2 regions of the Exiguobacterium sp. s40 genome follow, and region 2 is predicted to be linked to the other one. Evidence: riboswitches for the same ligand, from Rfam matches in the RefSeq annotation. Region 2 holds a riboswitch; the other holds the start of a gene.
The links. Region 2 has a riboswitch for FMN ahead of ribD (bifunctional diaminohydroxyphosphoribosylaminopyrimidine deaminase/5-amino-6-(5-phosphoribosylamino)uracil reductase RibD). Riboswitches for the same ligand answer to the same signal wherever they lie in the genome.
Positions count from the first base shown of each region.

Region 1 (10,513 bases), on a different contig from region 2:
TGCGGCGTCTGTTCGCTTGACTTGTTTTGTCTCGTCGATGGTGAGGTCGTGACCGGGGATACACCGGAACAACTCGTGACGAATGTATATGAAAAAATTGAAGAAATGGCATGGTGAAAAAGTTTGAAGGACCTTCAAACTTTTTTTATTTTGACCGTTTTGACCCGTTGCATTTTTAAAAAGGGTCTGTTATATTCAAAGAGGTTCGAATGTAGGTTGTCTGACGTTTAACAACAGAAAAAGAAAGCGTTTCAAACGGTAGGACACATCTCGATTCGGGTATATCACATTATCAGGTTTCCCCAATATGAAAGGAGCACAACACCAATGAATATCATGAGTGTGGTTGGTATTTTGGCACTAATTGGAATCGCTTACATCTTCTCGACCAACCGTAAAGCCATCAAATGGCGCACCGTGCTTGCCGCTTTCGCGGTACAGTTTACGTTCGCCTTCCTCGTCCTCTTCACTACAGTAGGACGTAACGCATTAGAATGGATCTCAGGCGGCGTACAAAGCGTCTTGAACACGGCGAACGCCGGGATCAGCTTCGTCTTCGGTACAGCTGTCGGCGGAGACAACTTCGTCTTCGCGTTCCAAGTGTTGACGATTATCGTCTTCATGTCGTCACTCATCGCACTTCTCTACTATGTAGGTGTCATGCAGTGGGTGATTCGTATCCTCGGTACGGCTCTCGCCAAAGCACTTGGCACGTCACGTAAAGAGTCGCTCTCAGCGACAGCGAACATCTTCGTCGGTCAGACGGAAGCACCGCTCGTCATCAAACCTTACCTTCCAACGATGACGCAATCGGAACTCTTCGCTGTCATGGTCGGTGGTCTCGCCTCGGTTGCCGGTTCAGTTCTTGCTGGATACGCTGCTCTTGGTGTACCGCTCGAGTACTTGCTCGCAGCGAGCTTCATGGCTGCTCCTGCTGGTCTCATGTTCGCGAAAATCATCGTCCCGGAAACAGACGTACCGGATGACGATATCGAAATCGCTGAAGATGAAGAGAACAAGGCAGCGAACTTCGTCGATGCAGCCGCTCGCGGTGCCTCTGACGGTCTCTTCCTTGCATTGAACGTCGGTGCGATGCTTCTCGCCTTCGTTTCATTGATCGCGCTCGTTAACTTGATTCTCGGTGGAATCGGTGGCTTGTTCGGTTTCGACGGTCTCACGCTTCAATTGATTCTTGGTTATGTGTTCGCACCTCTCGCATTCGTGATCGGTGTGCCATGGGCAGATGCTGTTCAATTCGGTAGCTTCCTCGGACAAAAACTCGTGTTGAACGAATTCGTCGCTTTCTCTGAATTCGCACCAATCATCGGTTCTGGTGATCTCTCGGCACGTACGGAAGCTATGATCGCGTTCGCACTCTGTGGATTCGCCAACATCTCATCACTCGCCATCCTTCTCGGTGGTCTTGGTGGAATGGCGCCGAACCGTCGGAACGACATCGCGCGCATGGGTGTCCTCGCGATTCTCGCAGGTACGCTTGCCAACTTGATGTCAGCGACACTCGCTGGTCTTCTTCTCTAATCAAACACGGTATACTCAGAGTGATCACTTCGGTGGTCACTCTTTTTTGTTGTGACGTTTATGAATGAACAGCAAAAACCGACCGTAAGGCGGTCGGTTTCACTAGTGTTTATCATCCCTGACGAGGTATATCCACTTCTTGGAGTCTCGGCCAAGTGGCTTGCCAATTCTTTTTATTGATCCGGGCTCGATAAATATGATGGTGTGAAGCGTCGTTCGCAAAGGCCGGGGTCGGTCGTAACTTTAGTTCGACTATGTCGTCGATACCGTAAGGGGCGGCCAGCTTCAAGCGTCCGCCCGCATCAAGACTGACACCGATGGCCGTGACCGTCTCAGGGAAATGGGCCAAGGCGTCGACCGCAGATTGATACGGTGGCAATTGATTGACCAGATGCATGCGGGCCTGGTTTTTGACCGACCAAGGGACGTTCGGTAACAGGTCGTGCAGTTGTGCCTCATACTGTTTTTCAATCGCCTCGTCGATGTGAGATCGGTCAAAGTAGATGACATCGACGTCCTCGGTCGGCGTCGGTACTTCGTAGCCGTGCGCGTCATCCCATATTTTTGCCCGCACGTATCCGGCACAAATCCACCAATCGGGTAAACCGAGCGAAGCGACGATTGTCAACAGACGCATCAGTTCCACATCAGTCTCTAAAAAATGGGTCACATCTTCAGTCGTGTTCAATCCATCTCCTTCTATTCTCTCATTAGCATAGCGTACCTATACAAAAAGCACCTAGACTGATGTCCAGGTGCTTTACGTTTAAGCTTGAAGTTGCATGCGCTGGCGTTCGATCCACGGCTTCAATTTGAGGAAGAGTGGGACGAACAAGGCGCTGATCAACAACGCTTTAATGAGGTTGAACGGCAAGATACCGTATAGGACGAGGTCCGTTTTGACAGCCGGTTGTGCCATCTCGGTCATGCCAAAGAAGAACGCGTAGGCTGGTAAGATGAGCAAATAGTTCAAGATCGCCAAGCTGAGTGCCATCGTGATCGTACCGGCCACGAGGCCTGAAGCGAGCGCTTTATTCGTTTTACGTTTATGGTAGAACCATGCGACCGGATACATGAAGGCGACACCTGCAAAGAAGTTTGCGACTTCGCCGACCGGAACGCCGCCACCGTTGAAGACATAGTAGAGGACATTTTTTAGAGCGACGACCACGACGCCTGCGAGTGGGGAGAACACGATCCCGGCGACGAGCGCGGGAATGTCACTGAAATCCACTTTTAGGAACGGTGGTAGGAAAGGCAGCGGGAAGTTAAAGAGCATGAGGACAAAAGAAATGGCCCCGAGCATCGATAGCGTCACCAGTGTTGTCAATCGTTTGTTGCGCGTTGTTTTCATCAAAATCTCTCCTTTTGTCGCTCCTTGATGAATGGCACCCGTCGCATAGAAAAACCCGATTGTATCAAACAATCGGGAGAGTTTACGCGCATACGAAATAGATGTTCTCGTCGGTGTTTAGACCACGCCGAAGAAAACATCCGGATATCGGTCGGATGCCGCCATCTTCTCCCATCCAGACTTTACTGTCGGCTTTCGAATCTCACGAAATCAGCAAGCAACGCCTTGCTCGCTCACGGGCTGAGAAGAACTAGTCTTCAATACCGCCGGTCGGGAATTTCACCCTGCCCCGAAGATGGAACGATTTAATTTTTTTTGTTACAGTTTAGTTATACAAGATATTTCACAAAATCTCAAGTCAGTTGACTTGAAGTTAAGATAACGAAGGAGGAGTTCAGATGATTCATTTGACAGAATCAGCCGCATTACAAGTCATCGATATGATGAAACAGACCGAACGCCCCGACGACCAGTACTTGCGGATTAAAGTGCAAGGAGGCGGGTGTACCGGCCTGTCTTACGGGATGGGGTTTGATGAGGATAAGACAGACAAGGACGTTCAGTTTGACCACTATGGTGTCCGTGTCATCGTCGCGGAAGCCGATCACGGGGTCGTCGACGGTCTCGAGATTGACTATAAGCAGTCGATGCTCGGAGGCGGCTTCACGATTAAAAATCCGAACGCCATCGCCACGTGCGGTTGCGGCTCGAGTTTCCGGACGGCATCGAACGCCGGGACACCTGGGGATTGCTAAACGAAAGGCCAATCATGTCTCATGATTGGCCTTTTTTGTATTCAGTCTGTCTCTTCAATCAGAATTAATCGAATGAGTTTCGAAGCCGCGTCTAACTCGATTTGATGTTGCCAAGGACGAAACGCTGTGATTTTACACGTGTCGTTCGTGATGCGGAACGAACAGACGCTCTCTTCCTCTTGGTCAAGGACCGAGTAACGGCTGAAGTCCGATAAGCTTTGGTAAATGGCATATTGTGTCGGTAATTCACACGACCATCCTTTTTCTAATGTGATCTGATGCATGCGTCTCGCCTCTTTCTTCTCTATATATATAAGAATAACAAAAATATTCAAGGATGTGGAAGATTAGTCGAGAGGATGCAAGGGAAAATGAAAAGAGATGTCATTTCATGTAGGAGGGGCAGGGACGATGAGAAAAGTATTGATTTTTGGTGGCTCACGCTATTTTGGAAAGCGGTTGGCGCTTCGGTTGGCGGAGGCCGGTGACGATGTGACGATTGTGACGCGTGGACAACTGCAAGTACCCGAGGCGGAGGGCATCCGGTCGATCAGAGGGGACCGACAGTCGGTGGCGACGATGAAAGATTTGTCACGCGACCATTACGACCTCGTCTATGACAATATTTGCTTTAACCCGTACCAGGCAAAGATCGCCTCGGACGCTTTCATGGACCAAGTCGGTAAATATGTGCTCACGTCGACGATGTCGGTTTATGCGCCAGGCGCCGAGTTGAAAGAAAGTGATTTCAATCCGCTCCATCATGACTATCATCTCGAATCCGAACATGATTACGGGCAAGGGAAGCGAGAGGCTGAATCTTATTTCTTCCATCGCGCCTCGTTCCCGGTCGCGACGGTCCGCTTGCCAATCGTGCTCGGACCCGACGACTATACAGACCGTCTCAAGTTTTATATCGACGCCGTCCGACGGGAAGAGCCGATCGTACTGCATCACCCGGAAGCGAAGATGGGGTTCATCTCAAGCTTTGAGGCGGCAGCCTTTCTAGAATGGGTCGGTCGGGCGAACGTGACCGGACCGTTCAACGCGGCGAGTGAAGGGGTCATCTCGCTCGGGGCACTCATGGAACGGATCGGCCATCACTTAAATAAACCGGTCCAGATCATCAAAGATGGCGAGTCGTCGCCGTACGATACGGACGTCGACTATTATATGTCGATTGCCGAGGCGAAAAAGGCCGGGTTCGTCTTCACCCAACTCGACGACTGGCTCGACCGGGTCATTGTACAAACAATCCGCAAATGAAAAATGGCCCTCATCATCGCGATGAGGGCCACATCGTTATTTCCCGGCAAATACCGAAGTCGAATGTTGTGGGTGACGCGCTGTCGGGTCGACGAGCTGCTTCACTTGGTTGATGGCGATCGGGGCTTCACCGAAGCCTGTCGCAATCAATTTCACTTTTCCTTCATAAGTCGCGATGTCACCACAGGCGAAGATGCCGGCGACCGTCGTCTCCATGCGTGAGTCGACGCGGATCGTGTTCTTCTCGAACTCCATGCCCCAGTTTTTGATTGGGCCGAGCGATGAGACGAAACCGTAGTTACAGATGAGGTCGTCGATTTCGACGAATTTCGATTCGCCGTCTTTGTCCGTCAATTCGACCGACTCGATGTGTGTCTCACCTGAAAGTGACTCAATGTTATATGGCGTCCACACGTTGATCGTCGAGGCCTTCATTTGCTCGACCGTATGCTCGTGGGCACGGAAACGGTCACGGCGGTGAACGATATGGACTTCCTTGGCGATGCCTTCAAGCATGAGCGCCCAGTCGACGGCAGAGTCGCCGCCGCCAGCGATCATGACGCGGCGGTCGCGGAACTTCTCCATGTTGTCGACGAAGTAATGAAGGTTGGCATAATCTTCGCAACCATCGATGCCGAGCGGTCGTGCGGCGAATGCCCCGTTCCCGGCCGTGATGATGATGGCTTTCGTATGGTACTCATCCTTGTTCGTCGTAATCTGGAACGTGCCGTCTTCAAGACGTTCGACCGTCTCGACCGTCTCCCCGAAGCGATAGTCCTGCTCGAACTGATCGGCTTGGGCTTTTAATTGGTCAATCAAATCTTGGGCTTTCACTTTCGGGAAACCGGCGATGTCGTAAATATATTTTTCTGGATACAGTGTCGATAATTGTCCGCCGAGCTGCGGCAAACTTTCAATCAACGCCGTATCGAGTTGGCGCATACCTGCATAAAATGCGGTGAACAGTCCGACCGGGCCGCCACCGATGATGATCACATCTTTCGTCGATTTCATCGAATTCCTCCTCAAAACGTATACATCCATTATAGTGACAATCGTGAATTAAATCCATTCTGTACAAACATCCTATACATTCAAAAAAAATTCAAGAAGATAAGCTTTTCCATTGAGAAAACGAAATAAACAGCGTACAATGAACGAGAAGCAATTGTGAACATTGGTTGAACAAGGTTTAGGCTTTATTGTGAACATTCATGTGAAAAAACACACAACGTGATTGTTCAAGAAAACAAAACTATCAAAACAAGGTGGAAATGAACATGAAACGACCTAACATTGTTATTCTTGGCGCAGGTTTCGGTGGACTCATCACAGCGGTGAACCTCCAGAAGACGCTCTCAGCTGGCGACGCGAACATCACGCTCATCAACAAGCATGATTACCATTACCAGACGACGTGGCTCCATGAACCAGCGGCCGGAACGATGAAACCGGAGCAAGCTCGTATCTACATCAACGACGTTGTGAACCCGTCACGCGTGAAATTTGTCAAAGGGATCGTCGATCGCGTCGATACTACGGCTAAACAAGTACTCCTCGCAGACGGCTCGACTGTTGAATATGATTATGTCGTGTTCGCACTCGGCGGCATTCCAGAAACATTCGGAATCCCAGGCCTCAAAGAGAACGCGATGACAATCAGTTCATTGAACAGCGTCCGTAAAATCAAAGAACATATCGAATACTCATTCGCACAATACAAGACGAACGGGTCGGCTGACCGCTCGTACGTGACAATCGTCGTCGGCGGTGCAGGTTTCACAGGTATCGAGTTCCTCGGTGAGCTCGTCAACCGTGTCCCTGAGCTTTGCAAGCAGTATGACGTGCCACGTGAAGCGGTTCGTATCGTGAACATCGAGGCGGCTCCGACCGTCCTTCCTGGTTTCGACCCAGAACTTACGACGTATGCACAGAAATGGCTCGAGCGTAACGGTGTCGAGATGAAACTCGGCAACGGCATCAAAGGCGTTGAGCCTGGCGTCGTCACGTTCGGTCCGCTTCAAGGCGACACGACGGAGACGATCGCAGCGAACACGATCCTTTGGACAGGTGGCGTGAGCGGTAGCCCGATCATCGAGAAATCTGGTTTTGAAGCGGTCCGTAACCGTGTCATGGTCGAGGCGGACAACCGTGCCCCTGGTCACGACAACGTCTTCATCATCGGTGACTGCTCGGCTGTCATGGATCCGGTCTCAAACCGTCCATACCCGCCGACTGCTCAAATCGCGACGCAACAAGCGCACAACGTAGCGAAAAACATCGCGGCGCTCATCAACGGAAAATCGACTTCGAAATTCACGTATGAGAGCAAAGGGACAGTCGCTTCACTTGGCCATAACGACGGCATCGGCATCGTCATGGGCAAAAAGATCTTCGGTCGCAACGCTTCATTCATGAAGAAAGTGATCGACAACAAACACTTCATCGAATTGAAGAAGTACGGTCTCGTCCTCAAAAAAGGTAAATTCTAAGCAATATGACCAAGTAGCCCGCTCATCCGAACGGGCTACTTTTTTGATGACGCCTCATGGTTCACCTTTGACCTAAGAGAGGGCGATTCGGTATAATAGACAACGGGAAAAGGGGGCAATCGCATGCATATCATCCAGGCTGTCATTGGGGCGATTCTTTATTTGGTCATCTTCTTCAGCATCGGCTTCATTTTGAACATGCTACTTAAAAAAACATGGACGCTCGTGTTCATCTATCCGATTTTCGTCATTATGATGATTGATAACGTCAAGCTCTCGAGTTACATCACGGAGACATCGACCGCGCTCGCCAACGTTTACGAACGGGTGCTCGGACTTCAGTTTTTGGATGTGTTCATGCTTGGTTTCGGACTGCTCGGTGCGATTTTGGCCGGCGTCACGATCCGCTACTTGCGTAAGAGTGGTTACTCAATGTTTTAAAGACGGCAGAAATGTTCGTCTTTTTTGTTTTCTGCCTACTTTTTTAGAAGGCGAACCGATATACTAGATAAGATAACGATTTAATTAGTAAGGGATGCGATGAGAATGACATTACCGATGTATACGATCAAGAAAGTGTTGAATAATAGCGTTGTCATTTGCCAACATGATCCGGAACCGGAAGTCATTCTACTCGGGAAAGGGATTGGCTTCGGCAAGAAAGCGGGCGATCTCGTCGACCCGGCCAGTGTCCCGGAGAAAGTGTATCAACTGACAGACAAAGAAGAACAATCTCAATACCGTGAGCTCGTCAAACACGTCGATGAAGACTTTATTGCCTTCATGCAAGAAATCGTCGGGTTTATCGAGAACAACACAGGTAAAAAAGTCGATCAACATATCCATATCGGTTTGACCGACCACTTGTTCTTCACGATGAAGCGAATCGAACAAGGGATGGAAGTGACAAATCCGTTCTTGCTCGAGACCGAATCGCTCTATCCGAATGAATACGCCTTGGCTGAACGAATCGTCGATATGATTCACGAGCGGCTCGACGTGCTGTTGCCCGATGCGGAGATCGGATTTATCGCGCTCCATATCCATTCGGCGACGACGTTTAAAAACGTCCTCGATGTCAACCGGCACAACCAAATCATCGGGCAAATCGTTCAGACGATTGAGAGTCGTTTGAACGTCAAAATGGACCGGAGTTCACTCGATTATAAGCGCTTACTTCGGCACTTAAGGTACGCCGTTGAGCGGGTTGCGACGGGTGAGATGGTGGAGGCCCCACAAAAAATTGAAAAGGTATTGCGCGAAGAATATCCGCTATGCTATAGTACTGCTTGGGAGCTGATGGGCATCATGGAACGCGAATTAAAGCGTCCTGTCCCGCGAGGTGAAGCGACATATTTGACGATGCATCTCCAGCGCCTAACAAGTAGATAACTGATACCACGTATCTTACGTGTTACTGATTCGATCAGGCATGAGTAAGGAGTGGAACGCAATGATGTCTCCATTAGGAGAGGTCTACGTTCTATACCTTATTCATGCCTGTTTCTGTTTTTATAAACGTTTATTATGAAAACGTTTAGATACGTCGGTTGTCTGACATCTACAGTCGTCTTTCCGCACGAAACAATCACAAAAGGAGGATTTATCATGTTTAAGCAGATCTTTGGTGTTCTTCAAAAAGTCGGTAAAGCACTTATGCTTCCTGTAGCGATCTTGCCGGCAGCCGGTCTTCTTCTTGCATTCGGTAACGCGATGCAAAACCCGGCCCTTACATCACGCGCTGGTTGGTTAACGAACGAAGGCATTGTGAAATTCGCTCAGCTCATGGAGCAAGCGGGTGGCATTATCTTCTCGAACTTAGCACTCTTATTCGCAGTCGGTGTCGCAATCGGTTTAGCAGGGGACGGCGTTGCCGGACTTGCAGCCATCGTCGGATTCCTCATCATGAACAAAGTTATGGGTGTTTGGCTCGAACTCACACCTGAAATCATCGCACAAGGTGATCCGGCTTACGCATCAGTACTCGGGATTCCAACGCTCCAAACTGGGGTATTCGGGGGGATTATCGTTGGTCTGATAGCCGCCTGGGCATATAATAAGTACTTCAACATCGAATTGCCGCAATTCCTTGGCTTCTTCGCTGGTAAGCGTTTCGTCCCAATCGTTACTGCAGTATTGGCAGTTGTCGCTGGTTTCGTCATGCTTCTCATCTGGCCACCAGTTCAGCACGGCTTGAACACGTTCTCAAACTTCATGTTGACTGAAAACCGCACATTCGCGGCATTCATCTTCGGTTTGATTGAACGTTCATTGATTCCATTCGGTCTTCACCACATCTTCTACTCACCATTCTGGTTCGAGTTCGGCTCGTACACGGATGCAGCGGGTAACATCGTTCGTGGTGACCAAGCGATCTTCTTCGCACAAATTCGTGATGGCGCTGAGCTCACAGCCGGTACATTCATGACTGGTAAGTACCCGTTCATGATGTTCGGTCTTCCAGCAGCAGCACTCGCAATGTACCACGAAGCACGTCCTGAACGTAAAGCAGTCGTCGGTGGTCTCTTGGCTTCGGCAGCACTTACATCGTTCTTGACTGGTATCACTGAGCCGATCGAGTTCTCATTCTTGTTCGTTGCTCCACTCTTGTTCGCAGTACACGCAGTCTTCGCTGGCCTTTCGTTCATGGTCATGCACATCTTGAACGTCAAAATCGGGATGACGTTCTCGGGCGGTTTGATCGACTACCTTCTCTTCGGTGTACTTCCTAACCGTACAGACTGGTGGCTCGTCATTCCAGTCGGTCTCGTGTTCGCAGTCGTTTACTACTTCGGATTCCGCTTCGTTATCCGTAAGTTCAACCTTAAAACACCGGGCCGTGAAGATGAAGTCGTTGAGCAATCAACTGCTACAGGTTCGGAACTTGCACAAGATATCCTCGTTGGTTTCGGTGGTTCACAAAACATCAAACACCTTGACGCATGTATCACACGTCTCCGCGTCGAAGTAAAAGATAAGAGCCAAGTCAACAAAGAAGAGTTGAAACGCCTCGGGGCAGCTGGTGTCCTTGAAGTCGGTAACAACGTTCAAGCCATCTTCGGACCACGTTCGGATGCATTGAAATCAGAAATGCAAGCGGTCATCGC
Region 1 covers NZ_JACSLC010000001.1:286,480-296,992, reverse strand. Annotated here, with positions in the region: gene KNP02_RS01490 (YuzB family protein) at 1-117, shown strand, start outside; gene KNP02_RS01485 (NupC/NupG family nucleoside CNT transporter) at 328-1,539, shown strand; gene KNP02_RS01480 (nucleotidyltransferase family protein) at 1,652-2,176, opposite strand; gene KNP02_RS01475 (ECF transporter S component) at 2,306-2,893, opposite strand; FMN riboswitch at 3,053-3,194, opposite strand; gene KNP02_RS01470 (HesB/IscA family protein) at 3,292-3,648, shown strand; gene KNP02_RS01465 (hypothetical protein) at 3,690-3,932, opposite strand; gene KNP02_RS01460 (NAD-dependent epimerase/dehydratase family protein) at 4,060-4,914, shown strand; gene KNP02_RS01455 (NAD(P)/FAD-dependent oxidoreductase) at 4,951-5,928, opposite strand; gene KNP02_RS01450 (NAD(P)/FAD-dependent oxidoreductase) at 6,195-7,406, shown strand; gene KNP02_RS01445 (YuiB family protein) at 7,530-7,847, shown strand; gene glcT (glucose PTS transporter transcription antiterminator GlcT) at 7,953-8,798, shown strand; partial or broken gene ptsG (glucose-specific PTS transporter subunit IIBC) at 9,015-10,513, shown strand, end outside.
Region 1: linked by a shared signal. The riboswitch ahead of KNP02_RS01475 (ECF transporter S component) and the one ahead of ribD (bifunctional diaminohydroxyphosphoribosylaminopyrimidine deaminase/5-amino-6-(5-phosphoribosylamino)uracil reductase RibD) in region 2 are both predicted to bind FMN.

Region 2 (10,513 bases):
CGTGACGATGGCCGCCGAGCGAAAAGCCGAGGCCGCACAAATCGATGCCCGTGCCGTCGCCCTGCGTGACCATGCCGTCGAGGCGAAAGCGTCCGCACTCAGTGTCCTGTCATCGACACGTGTCAATTTGGAGAAAGCGATGCAGGATGCCAAAGCCGTCCGGGAAATCGCGACACTCACGAATGACATCCTCGACATCGCCGCCCAGACGAATCTCCTGTCCTTGAACGCCTCGATCGAAGCCGCTCGGGCCGGTGAAGCGGGACGCGGGTTCGCCGTCGTCGCCGATGAGATTCGAAAACTGGCGGAGACGAGCCGGACGACCGTCGAACGGATTCAAGCCATCTCGACGACCGTGCTCCACTCCGTCGACCATTTAAATGACACGTCGAGCGAGATGCTCGGTTTCCTCGATACGAACGTGTTGAAAGACTATGACCAGCTTGAGGAAGCGGCCGAGCATTACAGTGAGGACGCCGGCCGATTCGAGACGACCGCATCAGAATTCGCCGATGCCGCCGTCGAACTCGAACAGTTGACGTCGAATATGATCGGGGTCATCCAAGATGTCGCCGTCACAGTCAACAACGGGGCGCTCGGCACGCAAGAAATCGCCGAGAAAGTGACGATGTCCGTCGACCGGTTCAGTGAGTTGAACCGGGCCACCGAGATGTCCCAACAAAAAATGGATGAGTTGAACGAATTGATCGGTCAATTCAAAGTATGAAAAAAGGAAGCGTCCTCGCATGAGGATGCTTCCTTTTGATTAGGCGGCCGCTTGCCGCAATTCTTTTTTCCGTTCCAATTCGAAGCGCTTCGTCTCGGCGACGACGACACCCGACAAGAACTAGAGACCAATCAAGTTCGGGATCGCCATCAGTCCGTTGAAGACGTCCGAGATCGCCCAAATCAGATTCAAGTTCGTCGTCATCGCACCAAGTCCAGCGACGAGGATATACATCATCCGATACGGAACGATCGCTTTCTCCCCGAGCAGATAATAGACCGACCGTTCGCCGTAATAACACCAGCCGATGACCGTATCAATCAATACTTGTGTCATTGAGACGAGCGCTTGTCGTCCCGGGAAATCGGTCTTCGCCGCAGCAGCTGCGATTGGTGCCGAACCGAGACCCGCCTCGTTCGAGAACACGCCTCGGGCGACCCCGTAACGGATGGCCTCCGCACTGAACGTGCTCGAGAAGATGATCGCGAACGCGGATGGGATCAATTCGAAGTTCATGACGAGGATAACGAGTCCGCCCCCGACATAACCGATAATCATGACCGGCACGAATACGCCGACGACTTTCCCGATTGATTTGACGCCACCGAGGATGACGAATCCTGTAAGTACCATGAGCACGATACCCGTCACGAGCATCGGAATTCCGAATGACGTATTGAGCGCCATACTGATCGAGTTCGTCTGGACGCCGTTACCGATACCGAACGCGGCAATCGCAGCGAACAAGGCGAACGTCATCCCGAGTCACTTCTTCTTCAAGCCGTGCTCCAAGTAATACATCGGTCCGCCGGCAATCTCGCCCCGCTCATCGACGACACGATATTTGACAGCAAGAATCGCCTCGGCGTACTTCGTCGCCATCCCGATAAAACCGGAGAGCCACATCCAGACGATGGCCCCCGGTCCCGACCGTGGCCGCGAGCGCCGTCATGAGCGCCTGAAAGTGCGAGATGTCCCCGCGATGCTTTTTCTGTTTCTCCGCTTCCGCTCCCGTCTTCGGTTTCGGAAGGAACGCTTCTTTCAGCCCGAAACCGAGCCGCGTCACTTGGATAAAGCCGAGCCGGAACGTCAAATAAACACCCGTCCCAATTAATAAAATCAATAGATTTGGGCCCCAGACGAGATTCGATAGACTCGTCAGGACCGCTTCAAACTTTTCCATGCTGATGCCCCCTATGTGAATCCGGTGTTCACCGTTCCTTCATATTTTTCAGAACATTCTCAACTTCGTCAAGTTGACGAGGCATCTATCTGGTCCGTTATCGTGTAATATTTTTGTAATATACCTCTTTGACGCTTCGTATTGCCTTGCTTCTAGATTTAGTATTTGAAATAAATTTGTAATGACCATCCCATAAAAAAACGGCCTCCCCTCAAGGAAGCCGTCGCCATTTATGATGTGAGCGCCGCGACGACTTCGTCGACGTGCCCGTTCACTTTCACACTGCGCCATTCCTGTTCGATATAACCGTCCTCATTGATGAGGAACGTCGAGCGGACGATGCCGTAGTACTCTTTCCCGTAGTTCTTCTTCAACTGCCAGACGCCATACAGTTCCGATACCTCATGCGTGTCGTCGACGAGCAAATCGAACGGAAGCTCGTGTTTGGCGATGAAGTTTTGGTGCTTCTTCTGGCTATCGGCCGAGATGCCGAGGACAACGGCCCCGTTCAATCTCGGTGTCGCGTCACGGAAATCACACGCCTCGGTCGTGCAGCCCGGCGTCGCGTCCTTCGGGTAGAAATAAAGGACGACTTTCTGACCACGATAGTCCTCGAGCGAGATCATGTCCCCGTTTTGGTTCGGTAATGTGAATGTCGGTGCTAACATGTTATTTCCTCCTTATCCGAACGACGGGTCGACGAGATTCTCGTCATAACCGTCGATCGCTTGTTCTAATTTTTGTTTGAGCGGTTCGAGCACTTCGAGATACTCGACCGGATCTTCTGTTGCAGCGGCCTTTTTAAGTGCCGCCTCATTGTCGGTATACCACGTCCGGTACGCCTCGAAGTAGTTGGCCATCGTGTCTTGGTTCTCTGGTACGGTGAGTGTCTCAGACATGAGCAAGAAGACGTTATTGTCGGCCTCGAGCGCGACGTAGTCGGTTTGGGCGTTCACTTGGTCATAAATCGGGCCAGCCTCGTCTTCCGGCACTTCGGCGAGACGGGCGTTCGCTTCTGCATTCACGCCGTACTCGTTCGCCTCGATTCCCGTCAACATGTCGCCAACTTCCCCAATCACGTCGGCCGGGATAAGAGCCGGGGTGACGACGAGTTTCCAGTCCTCCCCTTCTTTGATAGCGACTTTCGAGAGTCGGTTCGGCAGTTCATTGCCGTCCGCGTCCTCCATCTCATGGACGATGAACGCGACGTCCCCGTCCTCGTTCACCCAGCTCTCGTACATATCGCCTGGTGTGAGCTCGCGCGTCTTCGCGCCCGTTGCCGGGATGTCAGTCAACTCGCCCGCATAGTCGATGGCTTTGAGTGCCGCCGCATCACCGTTTTCGAGCGCTTGTTGGTATGACGTATACAAGGTCTCGACCGCTTCCGGGAGCGGCGTTTTCGTCTCTTCGGCCGCCTCTTCCGTCGGCGTTTCGTCTGCCGTCCCGCATCCCGCGAGCAACACGGTCAGCGCGAGCGGCATCATCCACTTGTTCATTCAATCATTCCCTTCGCAAGTCGTCCTGTACCCTCATCCTACCACGACTCGATTTCGAGCGAAAACGACACGCTTTTCTGGAAAATTGTTTCACTAGGATTTCACCAAGATTTTCGATACAATACAGACGTAAGCGCTTAACTGCTTGATCACTTTTTAAGGGGGAACGAGAATGATTCCATACAAACATGAACCATTCACAGACTTTACAAACAAAGAGAACGCCGCAGCCATCCAAGCGGCAATCGAGAAGGTGAACGGTGAGCTCGGGAAAGACTATCCGCTCGTAATCGGTGGGGAAAAAGTTACGACGGAAAGCAAAATCACGTCTTACAACCCAGCTAACAAAGAAGAAGTCATCGGACACGTCTCGAAAGCGAACCAAGAGCTCGCGGAGCGTGCGATGCAAGAAGCGCTCACTGCGTTCGACTCATGGCGTCACGTCGACCCGGCCGTCCGTGCCGACGTCTTGTTCAAAGCGGCGAACATCGTCCGCAAGCGCAAGCACGAGTTCTCAGCTTACCTTGTCAAAGAGGCAGGCAAGCCGTGGAACGAAGCAGACGCGGATACAGCGGAAGCGATCGACTTCATGGAGTACTACGCACGTCAAATGCTCGAGCTCAAACCAGGTAAAAAAGTCGAGAGCCGTCCGGGCGAATACAACCGCTATGACTACATCCCACTCGGGGTCGGGATTGTCATCAGCCCTTGGAACTTCCCGTTCGCGATCATGGCAGGGACGGCCGTCGCGGCCATCGTCGCCGGTAACACGATCCTCTTGAAACCAGCTTCGACGACACCGATCGTCGCTGCGAAATTCGTCGAGGTCATGGAAGAGGCAGGCTTGCCGAAAGGCGTCCTCAACTTCATCCCGGGACCAGGCGCTGAAGTCGGTGACTACCTCGTCGACCATCCGAAGACACGCTTCATCAGCTTCACAGGTTCACGTGATGTGGGCTTGCGCATCAACGAGCGTGCCTCGAAATTGAACGACGGCCAAATCTGGCTCAAACGCGTCATCGCTGAGATGGGCGGAAAAGACACGATCGTCGTCGACGAATCAGCGGACCTCGAACTCGCGGCCCAATCGATCGTCAAATCAGCATTCGGTTTCTCAGGTCAAAAATGTTCGGCTTGTTCGCGCGCCGTCATCGTCGACAGCGTGTATGACACGGTGCTCGATCGCGTCGTCGAATTGACGAACGAACTCTCGGTCGGCAACACGGAGCAGAACGAACATTTCATGGGACCGGTCATCGATGCGGCCGCGTTCAAGAAGATCACATCATACTTCGACGTCGCCAAAGAAGAAGGCAAAATCGTCGCCGGTGGTAAAGCCGACGACTCGACAGGCTACTTCATCGAGCCGACGGTCGTCGCTGACGTCGCGCCGAAAGCACGTCTCATGCAAGAAGAGATCTTTGGACCGATCGTCGCCTTCACGAAAGCGAAAGATTTCAAAGAAGCAATCGACATCGCCAACAACACGGAATACGGCTTGACGGGTGCCGTCCTCACGCGTGACCGCTCGAACCAAGAGTACGCGCGTCAGAACTTCCACGTCGGCAACTTGTATTTCAACCGTGGTTGCACAGGCGCCATCGTCGGCTATCAGCCGTTCGGCGGGTTCAACATGTCAGGCACAGACTCAAAAGCAGGCGGACCGGATTATATCCAACTCCACATGCAAGCAAAAACGACGTCTGAGACGTTTTAATCCAAAAGCCCGGCTCATTTGAGCCGGGCTTTTCACTACATAAAGGAGCGCCGACGCAACCGTCAGCGCTCCTTTTGTCATGCCCTCACCCGAGCGCTACATCTAAAATCATCATGATCGTGAAGCCGAGCATCAATGCCATCGATGCCATATCTTTATGCCCGTTCTCTTGCGACCCAGGGATGACCTCTTCGACGACGACGAAAATCATCGCCCCGGCGGCAAAGCTGAGCGCGAACGGCAACAGCGGCTCCATGACGAGCACGGCCCAGACACCGACCAAGGCAGCCGCCGGTTCGACCATGCCCGATAACTGACCGTAGAAAAAACTTCGGCGCCGGGAGAGCCCGTCTCGCCTGAGCGGGAGCGACACGGCGGCACCTTCCGGAAAGTTTTGAATGCCGATCCCGATGGGCAACGCGATGGCACCCGTCAGCGAAGCGGACGGGAAATCGGCCGCGACCACCCCGAAGGCGACGCCGACGGCCAGTCCTTCCGGAATGTTGTGCAGCGTGATCGCCAAGACGAGCAACGTGCTCCGCTTTCGTTTTTGCGGGCGGATACCTTCCGCGTCCTCAATCGGAGATGTCGGATGCACGTGCGGGATCAGTTTATCGACGACCGCCAAAAACAGACCGCCCGCTAAAAAGCCGACGGTGGCCGGCAACCAAGCCGGCATCGCGTCTTGCTCCGCCATCTCGATGGCTGGCGCAAGGAGTGACCAAAAACTAGCGGCGATCATGACCCCGCCGGCAAACCCGAGCATACTGTCCATCAACCGCGCGTTGATCGACTTCGTCATAAAGACGATGGCCGCCCCAAGCGCGGTCATCCCCCACGTGAACATCGTCCCGAGCAGTGCCTGCATGGCCGGGCTCAGTTGAGCCACCCATTCCCACATCACCGTCGCCCCCTTTTCACCTTATTCTTTTCCCGGGACACACGCGTTGCTAACGACAAAAAAAGAGGAGAGCCGATTCGCTCTCCTCCATACTATTAAAACGCGCGCATCAAGTTCGCCATCTCGATGGCCGCCGTTGCCGCTTCCCAGCCTTTGTTCCCGGCTTTCGTGCCGGCGCGCTCAATGGCCTGCTCGATCGTCTCGGTCGTCAAGACGCCGAAGATGACCGGTACTTCTGACTGATAACTTGCTTGGGCGACACCTTTCGCCGCTTCGCTGCAGACGTAGTCGAAGTGTGGCGTCGCCCCGCGGATGACGGCACCGAGTGTGATGACGGCGTCATATTTCTTGCTCATCGCCATCTTTTTGGCGACGAGGGGGAGTTCGAACGCTCCCGGGACGAATGCGATCTCGACGTCATCTTGTTCGACGCCGTGGCGCTTGAGCGCATCTTTCGCCCCGTCCAGCAAGCGCATCGTGATGAGATCATTGAACCGTCCGACGACGATTCCGACTTTCAAGCCTTTTCCGACCAAGTTTCCTTCAAATGTATGCATCATGATTCTTCTCCTCCAAAGTGGTTCATTTTTTGTTGTTTCGTCATTCGGTACTTCTCGTTCGCCGCATGGGCGCCGACGATAATCGGGACACGTTCGATGACCGTGATCCCGCACGCTTCCAAGGCTTCGACTTTTTCCGGGTTGTTCGTCATGAGCCGGACTTTCGTGATCCCGAAGTCACGAAGCATCGCCGCGCTGACCCGGTAATCGCGTAAATCGGCGTGCAGACCGAGCGCGACGTTCGCCTCGACCGTATCAAGCCCTTGTTCTTGTAGTTCGTACGCCTTCAACTTGTTGAGCAGACCGATGCCGCGCCCTTCTTGTCGCATGTACAAGATGACACCGCCTTCGGCTTCCACTTTCGCCATCGCTGTGTCGAGTTGTGGCCCGCAATCGCAACGATAGGAGCCGAACACGTCGCCGGTCAGACACTCGGAATGGATGCGGACGAGCGGCGCATGTTCGAGTTCACCTTTCAGGAGTGCGACGTGCTCTTCCCGGTCGAGGACGTTCCGATACCCGATCAATCGGAAGTCCCCTTTCACCGAGGGGAGCGATACGTCCGCCTCTCGACTGACGAGGTCCGTCTCCATATAGCGGACGAGCGCCTCGATCGTGATGAATTTTAAATCATGCTCTTCCGCGACGCGTGCGAGGTCCGGCACCCGGGCCATCTCGCCATCCGGGCGGATAATCTCACAGATGACGGCGACCGGTTCACTTCCGGCGAGTCGCGCCAAATCGACCGACGCTTCCGTATGTCCACGTCGTACCGAGACGCCACCTTTTTTCGCGATGAGCGGGAAGATATGTCCCGGACGTTGAAAATCAGCCGGACGGGCGTTGATGTTCGCGAGTTCGCGCACTGTATGCGCCCGTTCGCTCGCCGAGATGCCCGTCGTCGAATCGATGTGATCGACGCTGACCGTGAACGCCGTCCCGTGTGGATCGGTGCTGTTTGCGACCATCGGCTGCAAATCGAGCCGGACGGCCACTTCTTCGGCGAGGGAGGCGCAGACGAGCCCTTTCCCTTCCGTGATGAGGAAGTTCATCGTCTCAGCCGTCATTTTGTCCGCGAGGACGACGAAGTCCCCTTCGTCCTCGCGGTCCTCATCGTCGACGACGATAATCGGTCGTCCCATCTTCAAGTCTTCGACTGCTTCTTCAATCGTGTGGAACATTACCATCCCGCCTTTCCATACCCTTGCGACGCCAGCGATTCGAGCGTCATCGGTTTTTGACTTACGAGTTTTTCCATATATTTAGCTAACATGTCACATTCCAAATTGACCGCGTCTCCGGCCTGTTTCATCCCGAGTACCGTCTCACTGTACGTGTGCGGGATGAGCGACAACGTGAACCCGCGTTCGGTGACATCAAACACCGTCAAGCTCGTCCCGTCGACCGAGATCGAACCTTTCGGGACGATGTAGCGGAGGAGCGACGGTTCGCAGCTGATGTCGACATAGACGGCGTTCGCGAGCGACCGTTTTTTGACGATACGTCCGACGCCATCGACGTGACCCGAGACGAAATGGCCGCCGAAGCGTCCGTTCGCGGGCATGGCCCGCTCCAAGTTGACGTTCGTGCCGGGGCGGACCCCGTCAAAACTCGACGCCTTGAGCGTCTCCGGCATGACGTCGACCGAGAAACTGTCGCGATCGAACGTCGTCACGGTGAGACAGATGCCGTTGACGGAGATGCTGTCGCCGAGCTTCACATCCTCGAGGACGACCTTCCCGCTCAGCGTGAGCCGAAGTGACGGACCGTTCCGTTTCACTGCCTTGACACTGCCGATCTCTTCAACGATTCCCGTGAACATCGGACCCCTCCTTTCGCATGATCAGTTTGATGTCGGTACCGACCGTCTCCACCGTTTGAACGTCGAACCGCTCAACTGCATCGAGCGGACCGTCATGATGCGAGCGGTAGAAACCGCCCTTGCCGCCGAATACGCGTGGCGACTGGTACATGACCCACTCGTCGACGAACTGTCCGTCCAAGAGTGAAGTGACGAGTGTCGGTCCCGCTTCGACGAGCATACGACCGACGCCGCGTGCGTAGACGTCTTGCAGGACAGCTTCGAGCGATGTGTAGTCGGGGATTTCGACGCCATTCGCTGTCAGCGCGTCACGTTTTGTTTGGTCGTCCGAAGTCGTGTACAGAAGCACCGGTACGTCGGTCGCCGTTCGGACGAGCTGACTCGAGAGCGGCGTACGCAACTCACGGTCGAGCACGATTCGGAGCGGTTGTGTCGTCTCACGGTCGAGCCTGACAGTCAGGGCCGGATCGTCGACGAGGACGGTGCCGACACCGGTCAAGACGGCGTCGACCGTCGCCCGCAGTTCATGGACGTCCCGTCTCGCTACTGTCCCGGTCACCCACTTGCTGTCACCGTGATCAAGCGCGACTTTGCCGTCTAGGCTCGTCGCCGTCTTCAAGATGACGTATGGCCGCTTCGTCTCGAGTGAACGCAAGAACGCCGTATTGAGCGCCCGCGCCTCACGCTCGAGCAGCCCGACCTCGACGTCAATCCCGGCCGCTTTCAATCGAGCGATGCCGCGCCCTGAGACGAGCGGATTCGGGTCTTCCATCGCGATGACGGCACGCTTGATCCCGGACTCGACGAGCAGGTCGGCACACGGCGGCGTCTTGCCGTGATGCGAGCACGGTTCGAGCGTGACGTACATCGTCGCGCCATAGGCGGCGGCCCCGGCCATGCGGATGGCGTGCACCTCGGCATGCGCTTCCCCAGCTTTCAGATGAGCGCCGAATCCGACGACCCGGCCGTCTTTGACGACGACGGCGCCGACGCGCGGGTTGATGCCGGTCGATGAGGCGGACTTGGCCAATTGGATGGCTTGTTGCATGTACTGATTCATAATCTCCCTCCTTGTTTCGCACAAACAAAAAGACCTCAAGGAATGATCCTCAAGGTCTCGGTGGGAGGTGTCGGTCGTCATTTGGGCAAGCCAAATAAGCGTTTTCTTTACAGAAAAACGTACGACGAACTACAGGTCGCGCGGACCTGTTCTGTTTCCTTCTCCCATCCAGACTATACTGTCGGCTCTAGAATCGCACTAGATCCACCGTTCGCACACGTGCGCCCGGGTCACGGACTTAAGGCTCGCGCCCATCACCGCCGGTTGGGACTTTCACCCGACCCCGAAGGAATATTTGTTTGTACACCTTCACTTTAGCGCAAAAATAAATCGATGGCAAAACGAAATGCGCAAAAAAGGCGCCGCTCGTATGAGCAACGCCTTGAAAATCAAGCCAAGAATAGGACGACGAGGAGACCGACGATCCAGCAATAGAACGAGAAATACTTGAGCTCGCCTTTTGCCATGATGTGTTGGAACCATTTGAGCGAGATGGCCGTGAGCGCGTACGAGGCGATGAACGCCAAGATGAGCGGTCCGAACAGTTCGCGCGTTTCCGGATTCGTGAACAAGGCGGGCCCATCTAAAATCATCGTCCCGAGACTGACCGGGATGAATAAGAAGAACGAGAAGCGGAGGGCCGACTCTTGCTTGATGCCGAGGAGCATCGCCATGACGATTGTGGCGCCGGAGCGGCTGATCCCTGGAATGAGTGCGACCGCTTGAGCAAGTCCAATCAAAATCGCGTCGCGGAGCGTGATGCCGCCGTCGCCTTTGTTCCCGCGCATGTTGCGGATGAACCAGAGCGCAAGCCCAGTCAAGATGAGCGTGTAACCGACCGTGGCGACTCCACCGAGCGTCTCCCCGATCCAATCACCAAACAAGACACCGAGCAAACCAGCCGGGACGGTCGCGATGAGCAAGAGCCCGATGAACTTAACATCAATCATCGTTTCGTCACTGCGATCTTTCTTAAATAAGAACGTCCACAGACTGACGACGAGACGGACGACGTCTTTCCGATAAATCGTCAAGACGGCGAGGAGC
Region 2 covers NZ_JACSLC010000002.1:107,243-117,755, reverse strand. Annotated here, with positions in the region: gene KNP02_RS14795 (methyl-accepting chemotaxis protein) at 1-727, shown strand, start outside; partial or broken gene KNP02_RS02175 (alanine/glycine:cation symporter family protein) at 767-1,910, opposite strand; gene bcp (thioredoxin-dependent thiol peroxidase) at 2,141-2,578, opposite strand; gene KNP02_RS02165 (nuclear transport factor 2 family protein) at 2,591-3,406, opposite strand; gene pruA (L-glutamate gamma-semialdehyde dehydrogenase) at 3,579-5,123, shown strand; gene KNP02_RS02155 (ZIP family metal transporter) at 5,209-6,024, opposite strand; gene ribH (6,7-dimethyl-8-ribityllumazine synthase) at 6,120-6,584, opposite strand; gene ribB (3,4-dihydroxy-2-butanone-4-phosphate synthase) at 6,581-7,765, opposite strand; gene ribE (riboflavin synthase) at 7,765-8,406, opposite strand; gene ribD (bifunctional diaminohydroxyphosphoribosylaminopyrimidine deaminase/5-amino-6-(5-phosphoribosylamino)uracil reductase RibD) at 8,387-9,466, opposite strand; FMN riboswitch at 9,619-9,761, opposite strand; gene KNP02_RS02130 (undecaprenyl-diphosphate phosphatase) at 9,856-10,513, opposite strand, start outside.